One region of the Pseudoalteromonas sp. 2CM32C genome, then DNA from elsewhere that is predicted to be linked to it. Evidence: predicted binding sites of a transcription regulator. Region 1 holds the regulator's gene; the other holds the start of a gene.
The links. Region 1 encodes MetJ, which represses methionine synthesis genes. Its sites were predicted from a motif close to TAGACGTCTAGACGTCTA; they were not measured.
Positions count from the first base shown of each region.

Region 2: the regulator MetJ is predicted to act here: its motif matches at 1,084-1,101, upstream of metA (homoserine O-succinyltransferase).

Region 1 is NZ_JALNTI010000001.1:782,655-789,342, reverse strand. Features, by position in the region: gene hslV (ATP-dependent protease subunit HslV) at 1-385, opposite strand, end outside; gene MTF67_RS03650 (SPOR domain-containing protein) at 465-992, opposite strand; gene priA (primosomal protein N') at 1,013-3,199, opposite strand; gene rpmE (50S ribosomal protein L31) at 3,431-3,646, shown strand; gene MTF67_RS03635 (malic enzyme-like NAD(P)-binding protein) at 4,267-5,508, shown strand; gene metJ (met regulon transcriptional regulator MetJ) at 5,577-5,897, opposite strand; gene metB (cystathionine gamma-synthase) at 6,097-6,688, shown strand, end outside.
Region 2 is NZ_JALNTI010000003.1:117,664-124,351, reverse strand. Features, by position in the region: gene MTF67_RS07570 (homocysteine S-methyltransferase family protein) at 1-81, opposite strand, end outside; gene metA (homoserine O-succinyltransferase) at 71-1,018, opposite strand; gene MTF67_RS07560 (M24 family metallopeptidase) at 1,194-2,495, opposite strand; gene ettA (energy-dependent translational throttle protein EttA) at 2,672-4,345, shown strand; gene MTF67_RS07550 (PilZ domain-containing protein) at 4,482-4,850, shown strand; gene MTF67_RS07545 (histone deacetylase) at 4,904-5,812, shown strand; gene MTF67_RS07540 (TlpA disulfide reductase family protein) at 5,875-6,372, shown strand; gene MTF67_RS07535 (hypothetical protein) at 6,463-6,688, shown strand, end outside.

The sequences.
Region 1 (6,688 bases):
AGTTACCACCACTACCAATGGCAATTAAGTCATTTTCTGGCTGAACGACGTCGCCGTTACCGGTGATAATTAAAGAGGCAGTTTCATCGGCTACAGCTAAAAGGGCTTCTAACTTTCTGAGTGCACGGTCACTACGCCAATCTTTCGCCATTTCAACAGCAGCTTTGGTGAGATTACCTTGATGCATTTCTAGTTTGCTTTCAAAACGTTCGAAAAGGGTGAAGGCATCAGCAGTACCGCCGGCAAAGCCTGCGATTACTTTGCCATTATAAAGACGTCGAACTTTACGGGCGTTACCCTTCATTACGGTATTACCCAATGAAACTTGGCCGTCGCCACCAATTACAACTTTGTTGTCGCGGCGTACACTTACAATAGTGGTCATGTTATTCCTCATCATCGAGTTGCAGGGGCAACTCGTTAAAAACGATTATGATGAGGTTATATGGGTGAATGGTTTATTTTCAAGTCCAGCCCCAAATTCCGCAGCCGACGACTTTGACACGCTTGAGTTTATTTTTATCACTTTCTGCTTGGCGCTTCGTTTTATAAGGCCCTAAACGTACTTTATACCAAATACCCGTTTCGCCTTTGGTTTCTCTTATTTCAGATATAAGACCAGCAAAGGCTATTTTAGCTTTTAACGATTCAGCCTGTTCATGAGTCCTGAACGAGCCGCATTGCATAACATAAGGACCTTTTTGTTCAATTTCTTTTACTTCTACTTGCACTTCATGGTTTCTGATTTCTTTTATAAATTCAGGCGCACGAGGAACGACCACTTCTATTTTTTCTTTTTCGGCTGGGTTAGTTTGTTTTTCAACAAGCTCGGGGTCGGCATTATTTTTAATAAACCATAATCCATAGGCAAAACCGCCCACAAGCAAAGCTGCAACAATTACCAAAAGATAAGGGAATGGCTTTTTAGCAGGTTCTTTTTTGGTGTTTTTTCTATTTTTTGGTTTTTTATTAATGTAATCGTGCTGTGCCATAGCGTTATTTTGGCCTTAACCTAAATCATATCTATAGGGTCTACATCTAAACTCCAGCGAACTTTTTGTGCAAGTTTACTGGTGCTTAAATAATCAACCATTTGCGCAAGATACTGATGTAATATGCGGCGATCTTGCGCTTGAATGTGCAATTGAAACCGATACATACCCGCAATTCTTTCTAATGGGGCAGGGATCGGACCGAGCAATTGTATACCAGATACCCCGTTAACTGGAACCAAATCTGTCAAAAAGTCGACGACTAGTTTAATACTTAGCCCTTGTGCTCTAACTATGGCCATATTAGTAATAGGCGGTAAGTCGGCGTCATCACGCTCGCTTAACGCAAAGCGTGCAAAATCTTGGTAACCATTATTGACCAAATCTTGTAAAAGAGGATGTTCTGGGAAATGTGTTTGTAATAACACCTGGCCAGGCTCTCCTGAGCGACCAGCACGTCCTGCTACTTGAGTCACTAACTGCGCTAAATGTTCCGTTGCTCTGAAGTCACAGGAATATAGGCCGCTGTCTACGTCTAAAATTATGACAAGGCTTACATCAGCAAAGTGATGACCTTTTGCAAGCATTTGCGTACCTACTAATATGCGCGCTCCACCTAAATTAATTTCGTCTAGGGCTTTTTCTAAACTGCCTTTACGACGAGTTGAATCGCGATCAATACGGGTTACTGGTGTATCAGGAAACTCGTTTGTTAAAAATTCTTCTATTTGTTCAGTCCCTTTACCATTAGGGAATATTTGCGTGCTCCCGCAATCTGGGCATTGATGAGGTACTTGATGTTGGTCGCCACAATGGTGGCAAATCATTTGACCAATCGCTTTATGGAACGTGGCACTAGTACTGCAACGGTTACATTCACTTAACCAACCACATTCATGGCAAATAAGTGTAGGTGAAAAACCACGACGATTTAAAAACACCATAACCTGTTTACCACGATTTAAATGTTGGCGCATAGTAGCAAGGCTTGCGTGAGCAATACCGGCCTGATCGGGCTGGCCTTTCATGTCGAGTAATTTAAATTGGTTATCGGTTGAGGTTTGAGCGCGCTCAGTCAGGCTTAATAGTTGGTACTTATTATTAATGGCTTTATGCAAGGTTTCGAGCGCTGGAGTAGCACTGCCGAGTATAAGTGGGATTTTATGCTGGAATGCACGATAAGCTGCTAAATCTCGAGCATGGTAACGAAGGGTATCTTGTTGTTTAAATGATGAGTCATGTTCCTCGTCAACTACAATCATACCGAGCTTTAAAAAGGGTAAAAAAATACTTGAGCGCGTACCTATTACAATAGCGCAACTCCCTTTTTCGCAAAAGCGCCATGTTTGTAGGCGTTCGTTATCGGTAAGTGCAGAATGCCATAACATGATGGGGGTATCTGGAAAGCGGCGACGAAAACGATTTACCGTTTGAGGGGTAAGGCCTATTTCGGGGACAAGTACTAAGGCTTGTTCACCTCGCTTTAATACTTCTTCAAGACATTGAAGATAGACTTCGGTTTTACCACTACCAGTAACCCCTTCTAATAAAAATGTGTTAAAGCCTTTACTTTGATTAATTGCAGTGCAAGCTACGGCTTGCTCCTTGTTCAGTGTAGGCTTACTACCTACTGTTGGTGCAGTACTTTGCCACTGATTATCATGTTCTATGGTTTGTGTAACAAGCGCTTTTGCAATAAGGCTATCGATAGTTTTTTTACTAAAGCCGAGTGCTTTGAGCTCGGTTAATGATGATTTACCTGACTGTGCAAGTTGCTTTAATAAGTTAAGTTGAGTTTTTGCTTTGAGTGACGGAAGTGTTGATCCTTTTTCTGTCAGCATAACCATATTGATACTGGTTTTATCCGGTGACTCACCTTGGCGCAGCGCACTAGGTAGCGCTATATGAATTGTTTCGCCGAGTGGGTAACAGTAATAGCGAGATGTAAAACTCAAAAGCGCAATGTGTTCAGATGATAAAATAGGCGCGTCATCAATGACTTCGATGATGGATTTTATTTTGTTTTCGGGGACGTCGGTCATGCTTTTAATAGCTAAAACAACGGCGACTTTTTTTTGGTTACCAAAAGGCACCAACACACGCATACCCGGTTTAAGTGGTGATGCCATGCCATCGAGTTGCTTATCTACTTTATAATCAAAGGTGCGCGGTAAGGGGACTTTTATAGCGACTTCAGCAAAACACATAGCAACTCAACTCATAAAATTAATGATGTAATGTACTAAAAATAACGTTAAAAACCTACTAGCAAATATTGCTTGCTTAAGTGTCTGCCTACTTTTTTAGCAAAACAGTTAATAATAGCTTGTGTGTTTGATGGTAGTTGGATAAAATCCGCGACCAACAAATTTGTTTTAACGACGTATGGTGCCAGACTTCGGGTTTGGAGAGCGATGCGGCCTTAACTAGAGGTTTCTATGAAAGAAGGTATTCACCCTAAGTACGAAGTAATTTCTGCAACTTGTTCATGCGGCAATAAATTCGAAACAAGCTCTACTTTATGTAAAGACATTCACCTTGACGTATGTTCAGCGTGTCACCCTTTTTACACTGGTAAGCAAAAAGTTTTAGACACTGGCGGACGTGTTGATCGTTTCAACAAGCGTTTCGGTGCACTTGGTAGCAAGAAGTAATTTTTGCTGTCTTGTTAAATTAAGCACCTTAGGGTGCTTTTTTTATGCTTTTAGTTTAGTTATACCAATTTAATCGTAATAACGTTTCGATTTAAAAAGTTAAGTGTTACACGAACGGCGTCAATATTTTTTAATATAGGACAACTAAATAACAAATTATTTAGCTTATTGCTCGATTTTCATATTTCCCTGCTATGCATAACTATTTCCTGTTCTTATTCTGAATATGCATAAACCTTTACAGACAAACCGCAAATTATTCTCTATATTTTTAATTAGTTCATTTTTTAACTAAGTAGTTAAATGTAGCTAACGTGAAGTTATATGTTTTTAAAGTATGTGAATAAGCCTATTTTTGCTTATTTTTATAGTACTTTATTAAGATGTTTTATAAAAAATAATGAAAGAACAAATGTGCCTTTAGAATCCGTTATTGGATGAATTTTTATTTATAAAGTGTCGATATAATTTACAAAAGTTATTGAAAAACCTCTTAAAATTAATCGAACTAGCATATAACAGGATAGACCTGATATTGCTTGGAATTTAAAAATAATAAGGGTATCGTAGCCTAAACTTCACCTCTCACTTTTACTTTAATTGCAGGATACAATCGCGTTATGTCAGACTTTCGTGAACAAGCACTACACTATCATTCGCATCCCGTTCCAGGAAAAATTAGCATTGAACTAACAAAGCCTGCTGAAACGGTAAAAGATCTCGCATTAGCATATAGCCCAGGAGTTGCAGAACCCGTACGTGAAATCGCTGCAGATCCTGCAAACGCTTATAAATACACAGGCAAAGGGAATATGGTTGCGGTTATCACTAATGGTACTGCAATTTTAGGCTTAGGTAATTTAGGCCCACTTGCTTCAAAACCTGTAATGGAAGGTAAGGCGTTACTGTTTAAGCGATTTGCTGGCCTTGATTCTATTGATATCGAAGTGAAACACCGCACTACTGAAGACTTTATTAATACAGTTGCTAATATTGCCGACACGTTTGGCGGAATTAACCTTGAAGATATTAAGGCGCCAGAGTGTTTTGAAATAGAAAAAGCATTGATTGAGCGTTGCAGTATTCCGATATTTCATGATGATCAGCACGGTACAGCCATTGTAACTGCTGCGGGTATGTTGAACGCGCTTGAGGTGCAAGGCAAGTCTATCGAAAATGCGACCATTGTGTGTTTGGGTGCTGGTGCTGCTGCGGTTGCTTGTATGGAGCTGTTAATTAAGTGTGGTGCTTTGCGCGAGCACATTTATATGCTTGACCGTAAAGGTGTTATTCATACTCGTCGTGATGACTTAAATGAATACAAAAAACTTTTTGCTAACAATACAGACAAGCGCACGTTGCAAGATGTTATTGAAGATGCAGATGTATTTGTTGGTGTATCGGGGCCTAATCTATTAGCTGCCGATGATTTAAAATTAATGGCAGAAAAACCAGTTGTGTTTGCTTGTTCAAACCCAGATCCAGAAATTGATCCTGCACTGGCTCATTCTGCTCGAAACGATCTAATTATGGCAACGGGTCGATCAGATTACCCTAACCAAGTTAATAATGTACTGTGTTTTCCGTTTATATTCCGCGGTGCTCTTGATGTACGCGCCAGTGCAATAAATGATGAAATGAAAATTGCAGCTGTAGAAGCGATTAGAAGTATTGCCAAAGAGCCTGTACCTGCTGAAGTACTGACGGCTGCGGGTGTTGATAAGCTGGAGTTTGGTGATAAGTATATTATTCCAAAACCAATGGATCCTCGTTTATTACCACGCATTGCAAAAGCGGTTGCAATAGCTGCTGTAGAGTCAGGTGTTGCACAAATTGATTTACCAGAAAACTATATGGAATAACGACTAAGTTGTAATTTAGACACAAAAAAACCTCAATTAATTGAGGTTTTTTTGTGTCTAAATTACGTTTAGTCTTCGTTTAAAACAGGCACTTCTAGCCCCATTTCTTGCATTATTTTTTTTACTTCTTCAGGCACTTTTTCGGCGTTGTCTTTACGTAAGTCGTCGTCGTTAGGCAAAGGTTGACCGGTAAATGCATGTAAAAATGCTTCACAAAGTAATTCACTATTTGTTGCATGACGTAAGTTATTAATTTGACGACGCGTGCGTTCGTCCGTTAATACCTTTAATACATTTAGTGGGATTGAAACGGTAATTTTTTTTACTTGTTCTGATTTTTTCCCGTGTTCTGCGTATGGGTGAATATACTCACCATTCCATTTAGCCATAAGATGTATCGTCGCCTCAGATTAATAATTGCTCATATGCACTACAATACATATGAATATGCGTGAAATTCTATCGATTTAAAAAAGATAGTCAAATACTAGTTGTTTAGCCATCTGGAGCTTTAAATGTTTTGACATCTTTAATAAGATAAATTACTCTTTTAGACGTCTAAACATCCAAATTAAATAGGTGACGAATATGAGCGAAAAAAATAAAGCAACCATTGCAGTGAGAAGTGGTGTTGAAGCAGACAAACATCATGGCGCAGTTGTCGCACCTATTTACTTATCAACCACCTATTCGTTTGCCGACTTTGATACAAAGCGTCAATACGATTACGGGCGAAGTGGTAACCCCAATCGTGATATTTTAGCTGAAACCTTGGCTGAGCTTGAAGGTGGCGCACGCGGTATTATTACTGCCACGGGTATGTCTGCCGTTCATTTGGCTACGCAAATCCTGAATCATGACGATACGTTAGTGATCCCACATGATTGTTACGGCGGAAGCTATCGTTTATTTACTTCACTGCAAAAGCGCGGTTTGCTCAAGCTAGAAGTTTTAGATTTAACACAAGCACAAAGTTTAGATAAAATTTTAGCAATTAAGCCTAAGCTAATTTGGATAGAAACACCAAGTAACCCATTACTACGCTTAACTGATATTAAAGCAATAACCGATGTTGCTAAACAGTGCGGTGCTTTAGTCGCTGCCGATAACACATTTTTATCACCAGCATTACAAAACCCTATTAAATTTGGTGTTGATATAGTTGTACATTCCACCACCA
Region 2 (6,688 bases), on a different contig from region 1:
AGCGCCGTCTAAAATTAAAATACGCTCTTTAAGCGCTTCACTTAGTTCGGCTTGTTTGTTGGCGGCTGTATTATTCGGCATAGTTGTTAGTCCTCACATCTTGGCTAACTAAATTAATATCATACGGTGTGGTTTGATACACGTAGTAATTTAACCAGTTCGAAAAAAGTAAAAAAGCATGGCTTTGCCACGTTTTTGACGGTTGCTTGCTTGCATCATCATCGGGAAAATAGTTTTCAGGTTTTGGCGCATCTGGGCTTTTTTGTAAATCACGCTCGTACTCCCCTTTTAGGGTGTCGGCATCGTATTCTGGGTGGCCTGTTATAAATACTTGGCTACCCGATTTGTTTTTTAATAAGTAAGCACCCACTCTTTCAGAGCCTGCTAATACAACGAGATCATCACACGCATTTATTTTTTTTATATCAATGTGCCCATAACGTGAGTGTGGTACTAAAAAGGTATCGTCAAAACCGCGAGTTAATGCCCCGTGTTTAAAATGGCATTGGTGAGTAAATACACCACACAGCTTATTGGGTTTTAAGTCGCGCTTTAAATTATAGCTATGGAATAGCGCTGCATGAGCCGCCCAACACGAAAACAATGTTGAGGTAACATGTTGCTCTGCCCAATCAATAATGACTTTTAGCTCTTCCCAGTAAGCAACATCTTCATACTCTAAGTGCGCAAGCGGTGCGCCTGTAACAATAAGCGCATCGTAGTTGTTATTTTTTACCTCTGAAAAATAGCGGTAAAAGGTATCTAGGTGTTCTTCTGAGTTATTACTGCTACGGTGAGTGTCTAGGCGCAGCAGCTCTACGTTTACTTGCAAAGGAGAATTTGCAAGTAAACGAATAAACTGTACTTCGGTTTCTACTTTATTAGGCATTAAGTTTAATATAGCCAAACGCATTGGGCGGATTTCTTGCGTTTTTGCACGGCTTTTTGGCATTACGAATACGTTTTCTTGGCGCAAACGTGCAATGGCTGGAAGCTCATCCTTTACGGTAATTGGCATATTTTTAACTCCTACTCATAAAAACTTGTGCTAATTATGAACTGAAAGCAAAAAATATCAACCTCTAGATGTATAGATGTCTAAATGAAATTTATTCATTATTACTTAAGTATGTGGCAAGCAATGAGTCACCCCCTTAAAAAGAGGCTTAACTCACTGCATTTAAAATAATGAACTAATTATTGCCCACTAATATTAAATTTTGCTGAGGGGGAATTAAATATTCAGCGCCGTTTTTGGTAATTACAGCCATTTCTTCAACAGAAATGGTTTTAAACTCGGTGTTGTCTAAAGGCCAACTAAAAAAGCCATCAAAAGCAAACACCATTCCTTCTTTAAGTTTACGATGAGCAGCAGGCCTTACTTGGGCACTGCGAGAGCCACCTAAATTGGGCCCGGTATCGTGTGCAACATACCCAACTGGATGGCCGGTACTCCATGGCACAGGTTCTGAGTTGTATTTATTCATTAATACGGTTTGAGCTTGATCTACGTCTATACCCTTTACGCCGGGTTTCATTGCATTAAATGCCGCAAAACCGCTATCTCGGGCATTAATCCAATATTGCTGAATGTTGGCTGGTGCAGAGGTTTCCCCTTCTTTAAGTACATAAGCAAAACGCTGAATGTCACTTACCCAGCGATTGTAGAGCTTTACGCCAAAATCAATTTGAATTACGTCGCCCGGCATAATGACTTTATTTGTAGAATGCGAATGCCCGCGATCGGGACCTGAATTTACGTTAGGATTTTGATCGGCAGCCCATGCATCGGTTACACCTTGTGCTTTCATTTTAGCTTTTAAAAATTTAGCTACCTCGGCATCGGTGGTTTTACCCGGAATAATAGTTTTATAAGCCTCTATTTGCCACGTTGCTGAAAGCATTGCGGCCTCTTTCATTATTTCAACTTCAGCAGGTAACTTAATTGAAAGCCATTGATAAACAACTTCTTCAGACGATACGAGCTTTGCTGTTTGCTTTGCGCCTAATAAGTTAGCTAATTGCTTGTATTGCGAGTGCGATAACCCATCTGCCTGTGCATTAAGATCAGAGACATTTATTGCTATACGCTCAAAAGGTTGTTTTTTTATAAACTCAGCCGCGTATTTTAACGCAGACACACTGCGTGGCACCGAGATCACTTTTTCATGTATGTTTAGCTCGTCGAGTGCTTTTGCTTCGCTTGAAGGTGAGTAGGCTACCGAATGAAACGCCCCTTTATTAAAATAAAATAAATATGCCGCTGGCGAACCTGCGTTTTCACAGCCAATATGGTCAGCCAATGGGTCGTTGTTATTTTCTCTACAAACAATAAGCCAAGCATCTACCTTAGCTGCTTTTAAAGCGTTTGGCAGGAGTTTATTTATTCTTTGTTTTCTTATTTCGGGCCAAGGAGAATCGACTGCGTTAGCTTTGGGGTTTGTGGTAAATAACGTAAGTAAAGCCAACATTGTTATTACTTTTTCTATAGTCATGGGTTTTTCTTATTTTTACTATGGTTTAAATACGTTAGCACACCCAAATAAAACTATACATTTAACGAGATAAAACGATAAAGATATATTCCCACCCGCCATTCGTTGACTGTTTCACCTCTCAACAACTACAATACAACATTAAAATTTTTATTATTATTTGAAGGCTTTCCTCCATGGTTTTACCTGATAAGTTTATTTTCTCGATGAGTCGAGTATCTAAAGTTGTGCCGCCTAAGCGTACAATTTTAAAAGATATTTCGTTGCACTTTTTTCCTGGCGCCAAAATTGGTGTGCTTGGTTTAAATGGTTCTGGTAAATCATCATTGCTACGTATTATGGCCGGTGTTGACCAAGACTTTGAAGGTGAGGCACGTCCTCAGCCTGGTACTAAAATTGGTTACTTACCACAAGAGCCAGTACTAGACGAAAGCAAAACAGTACGAGAAATAGTTGAAGAAGCTGTTGGCGAGGTAAAACACGCCCTTAATCGCCTTGATGAGGTGTACAATGAGTACGCAATGGAAGGTGCTGACTTTGACGCACTGGCTAAAGAACAAGGTGAATTAGAAGCAGTTATTCAAGCGCACGATGGCCATAATATCGATAACGTACTAGAGCGCGCTGCCGATGCACTTCGCTTACCTGAGTGGGATGCTAAAATTGAGCACCTTTCAGGTGGTGAACGCCGCCGTGTTGCTATTTGTCGTTTGTTACTCGAAAAACCAGACATGCTTATTCTTGATGAACCAACTAACCACTTGGATGCAGAGTCGGTTGCATGGTTAGAGCGCTTCTTACATGATTACGAAGGTACTGTTGTGGCAGTAACGCATGACCGTTACTTCCTTGATAATGTTGCTGGCTGGATATTAGAGCTTGACCGTGGTGAAGGTATTCCATGGGAAGGTAACTACTCTTCTTGGCTAGAACAAAAAGACGCGCGCTTACAGCAAGAACAAAAATCTGAAAAAGCACGTCAAAAATCAATTGCGCAAGAACTTGAATGGGTGCGTTCAAACCCTAAAGGTCGTCAGGCTAAGTCTAAAGCACGTATGGCGCAGTTTAGCGAGCTACAACAATCAGATTACCAAAAACGTAACGAAACAAACGAGCTATTTATTCCACCTGGCCCACGTTTAGGCGACCAAGTATTAGAAGTTACTAACTTACGTAAAAGCTTTGGCGACCGCGTATTAATAGACGACTTAAGCTTTACCATGCCTAAAGGCGCTATTGTGGGCATTATTGGTGCCAACGGCGCGGGTAAATCTACACTATTTAAAATGTTAAGTGGCGAAGAGCAGCCAGATAGCGGTAGTGTTAACGTTGGTGAAACCGTACAACTAGCAACGGTTGATCAGTTCCGCGACGATATGGACGAAAGCAAAACAGTTTTTCAAGAAATATCTGACGGACAAGACGTTTTAAAAATTGGTAACTTTGAATTCCCAAGCCGTGCTTACGTTAGCCGTTTTAACTTTAAAGGTAACGATCAGCAAAAGTTTGTAAAAGACTTATCGGGCGGTGAGCGTAACCGTTTACACCTTGCTAAATTATTAAAAGCCGGTGGTAACGTAGTGCTACTGGATGAGCCTACCAATGACTTGGACGTTGAAACATTACGTGCACTTGAGAATGCTATTTTAGAATTCCCAGGCTGTGTAATGTGTATATCGCATGATCGTTGGTTCCTTGACCGTATTGCCACACACATTTTAGATTACCGCGACGAAGGACAAATTAACTTTTTCGATGGTAACTATACTGAATATGAAGAGTGGCTCAAAAAGACCTACGGTGCAGAAGCTGCACAACCTAAGCGTATAAAATACAAAAAAATTGGTTAATTGCTAAATTAACTGAAATACCTTTAAAACCCTGCTTTACGCAGGGTTTTTTTATAACCGAAAAACATCCGTTAATTTCGTGCTAGCATCTATTTAATTACAGGCTATGATTAATAAAAAACAATAAGGCAAAGTTATGCAAGAACGTCGTCAATTTTCTCGTATTTTATTTTCAACCGATGCACACATAATTTTTCAAGAAAATGAGTACCCATGTACCCTGCTTGATATTTCATTGCACGGCGCGTTGATCAGTAAATGTGATGTGTTAAATGATCAAACAGAGAACGATGCAATACTGCGTTTTATTTTACCCGACAGCGAAATTGAAATAAAAATGGAGACAACGATTTGCCATATAGAAGCCAATCACATTGGTTTAAAGTGTAAGCATATTGATATTGATAGTATTACCTATCTAAAAAGACTCATTGAACTCAACTTAGCGGACGATGAATTACTTCACCGCGAATTAGCCATGCTTATTCACGACTCACAAAAATAGACACTTTGAGGGGAGTTGATTACCATAGGGAAAACTTTATAGCCTGTGTGAATATGACTCTAAACCCTCATTTACCATTAGTTTACCATCCAAACTACTCGTTTAGTTTTGATCCTAAGCACCGCTTTGCAATGAGTAAGTTTGCTAATCTATACACACACGTTAAAAAACTAGGCTTAATTGGTAATAACCTCACACAACCTGTTTTAGGCTCTCCCGAGCCTTTAGAGTTAGTGCATTGCGACAACTACATTCACGATTTATGGAACAATCGCTTAGACGATAAAGCCATGCGTCGTATAGGATTACCTTGGTCAGCTCAATTAATGGCGCGCACATTTACTGCCCCGCAGGGCACATTACAAACCGCTCGCTTAGCGCTAAAACACGGCATAGCCTGTCATCTAGCAGGAGGCACGCACCATGCGCACTTTGATTTTGGCTCAGGATATTGCATGGTGAACGACTTAGCCTTTACCACCCAGACCTTGATTAATAGCGGCGAAGTAACCAACGTGCTTATTTTTGATTTAGACGTACATCAAGGTGATGGCACCGCTGCTATGCTTGCGCATCAGCCCTATGCTTATACCTGTTCAATACACTGCGAAAAAAACTTCCCGTTTAGGAAATCGGCTAGCGATTTAGATATTGGCTTAGCAAATCATATGCAAAATGCCGAATACTTAGCCATTGTTGACGATACCTTAAGCTACTTACTTAAAGAACTGAACCCAAGCTTAGTACTGTACGATGCCGGTGTAGATATTTGGCAAAACGATGGCTTAGGTAAATTAGATATAAGTTGGGATGGGATAGCTAAACGCGATCATTTGGTTTTAAAACGCTGCCTTGAGCACAACATACCAGTGGCAACAGTTATTGGTGGTGGTTACGATAAAGATCATCTTCGCCTTGCACAGCGCCATGGCATTGTAGTTGAACAAGCAGCACGCTTTTAATATGAAATAAAAACTTAATATTGTCGTTCTTATTTGCTAACTAGAATAAAAAAGACACCACAATGAAACACATTTTTATAGTTATAACACTTACCATTTTTAGTTTTGCGGTATTTGCAGAGCAATCTATTCAAGACTCAAACCATCCTGAACTCCCCCCCTTAACATTAAACATGGCCGATGGTACAAGTATAAAAACACAAAACCTATTAGGCGAACCGTACATTCTGCACTTTTGGGCTACATGGTGCCCTTATTGCAAAAAGTTACAACCCGCCCTTCAAAAAATACACGACATGGGCTTAAACGTAATAGCTGTAAGTTTTAAAGAAGATGATAACGCCTTCCCCGCCAAAGCATTAACCAATAGAGGCTATACATTTAAAACCGCAATACAAGCAGATAAAATTGCGACACAACTAGGAGTACACGGCACACCCACTACGTTATTTATAAATGAAAAAGGGCATGTTGTTTGGGTGACCAATTCATCAAACCCAGATAATGCAAATATACATTTGAAAGCCCGCACTCTACTAAACTCAATTAAAGCTAAATAGCTTAATAATTAAGGGAGTTAATGCGTATTAAAATATGAGTTATATAAACTTTATACTACAATTTAAGCTCATAAATTAATTGGGGTTATTATGCGTTTACTATTTAGTTTATTATTGCTTTTGCTAAGTACTACAGCGTTTGCTGAAGAAGAAAAAGTAGAACTTCCACCATTAGATCCTAGCTATAATGCAGTTCACCCCATGGCACTTGTGAATAGAGGGTCTTCTATTTTTGCTATTAATCTTCCTTCTTATAGATCGCCACATGACTTGCAAGTTGTCTACGAAGTTAAAAATTCAAACGTTGCTTTTTTAA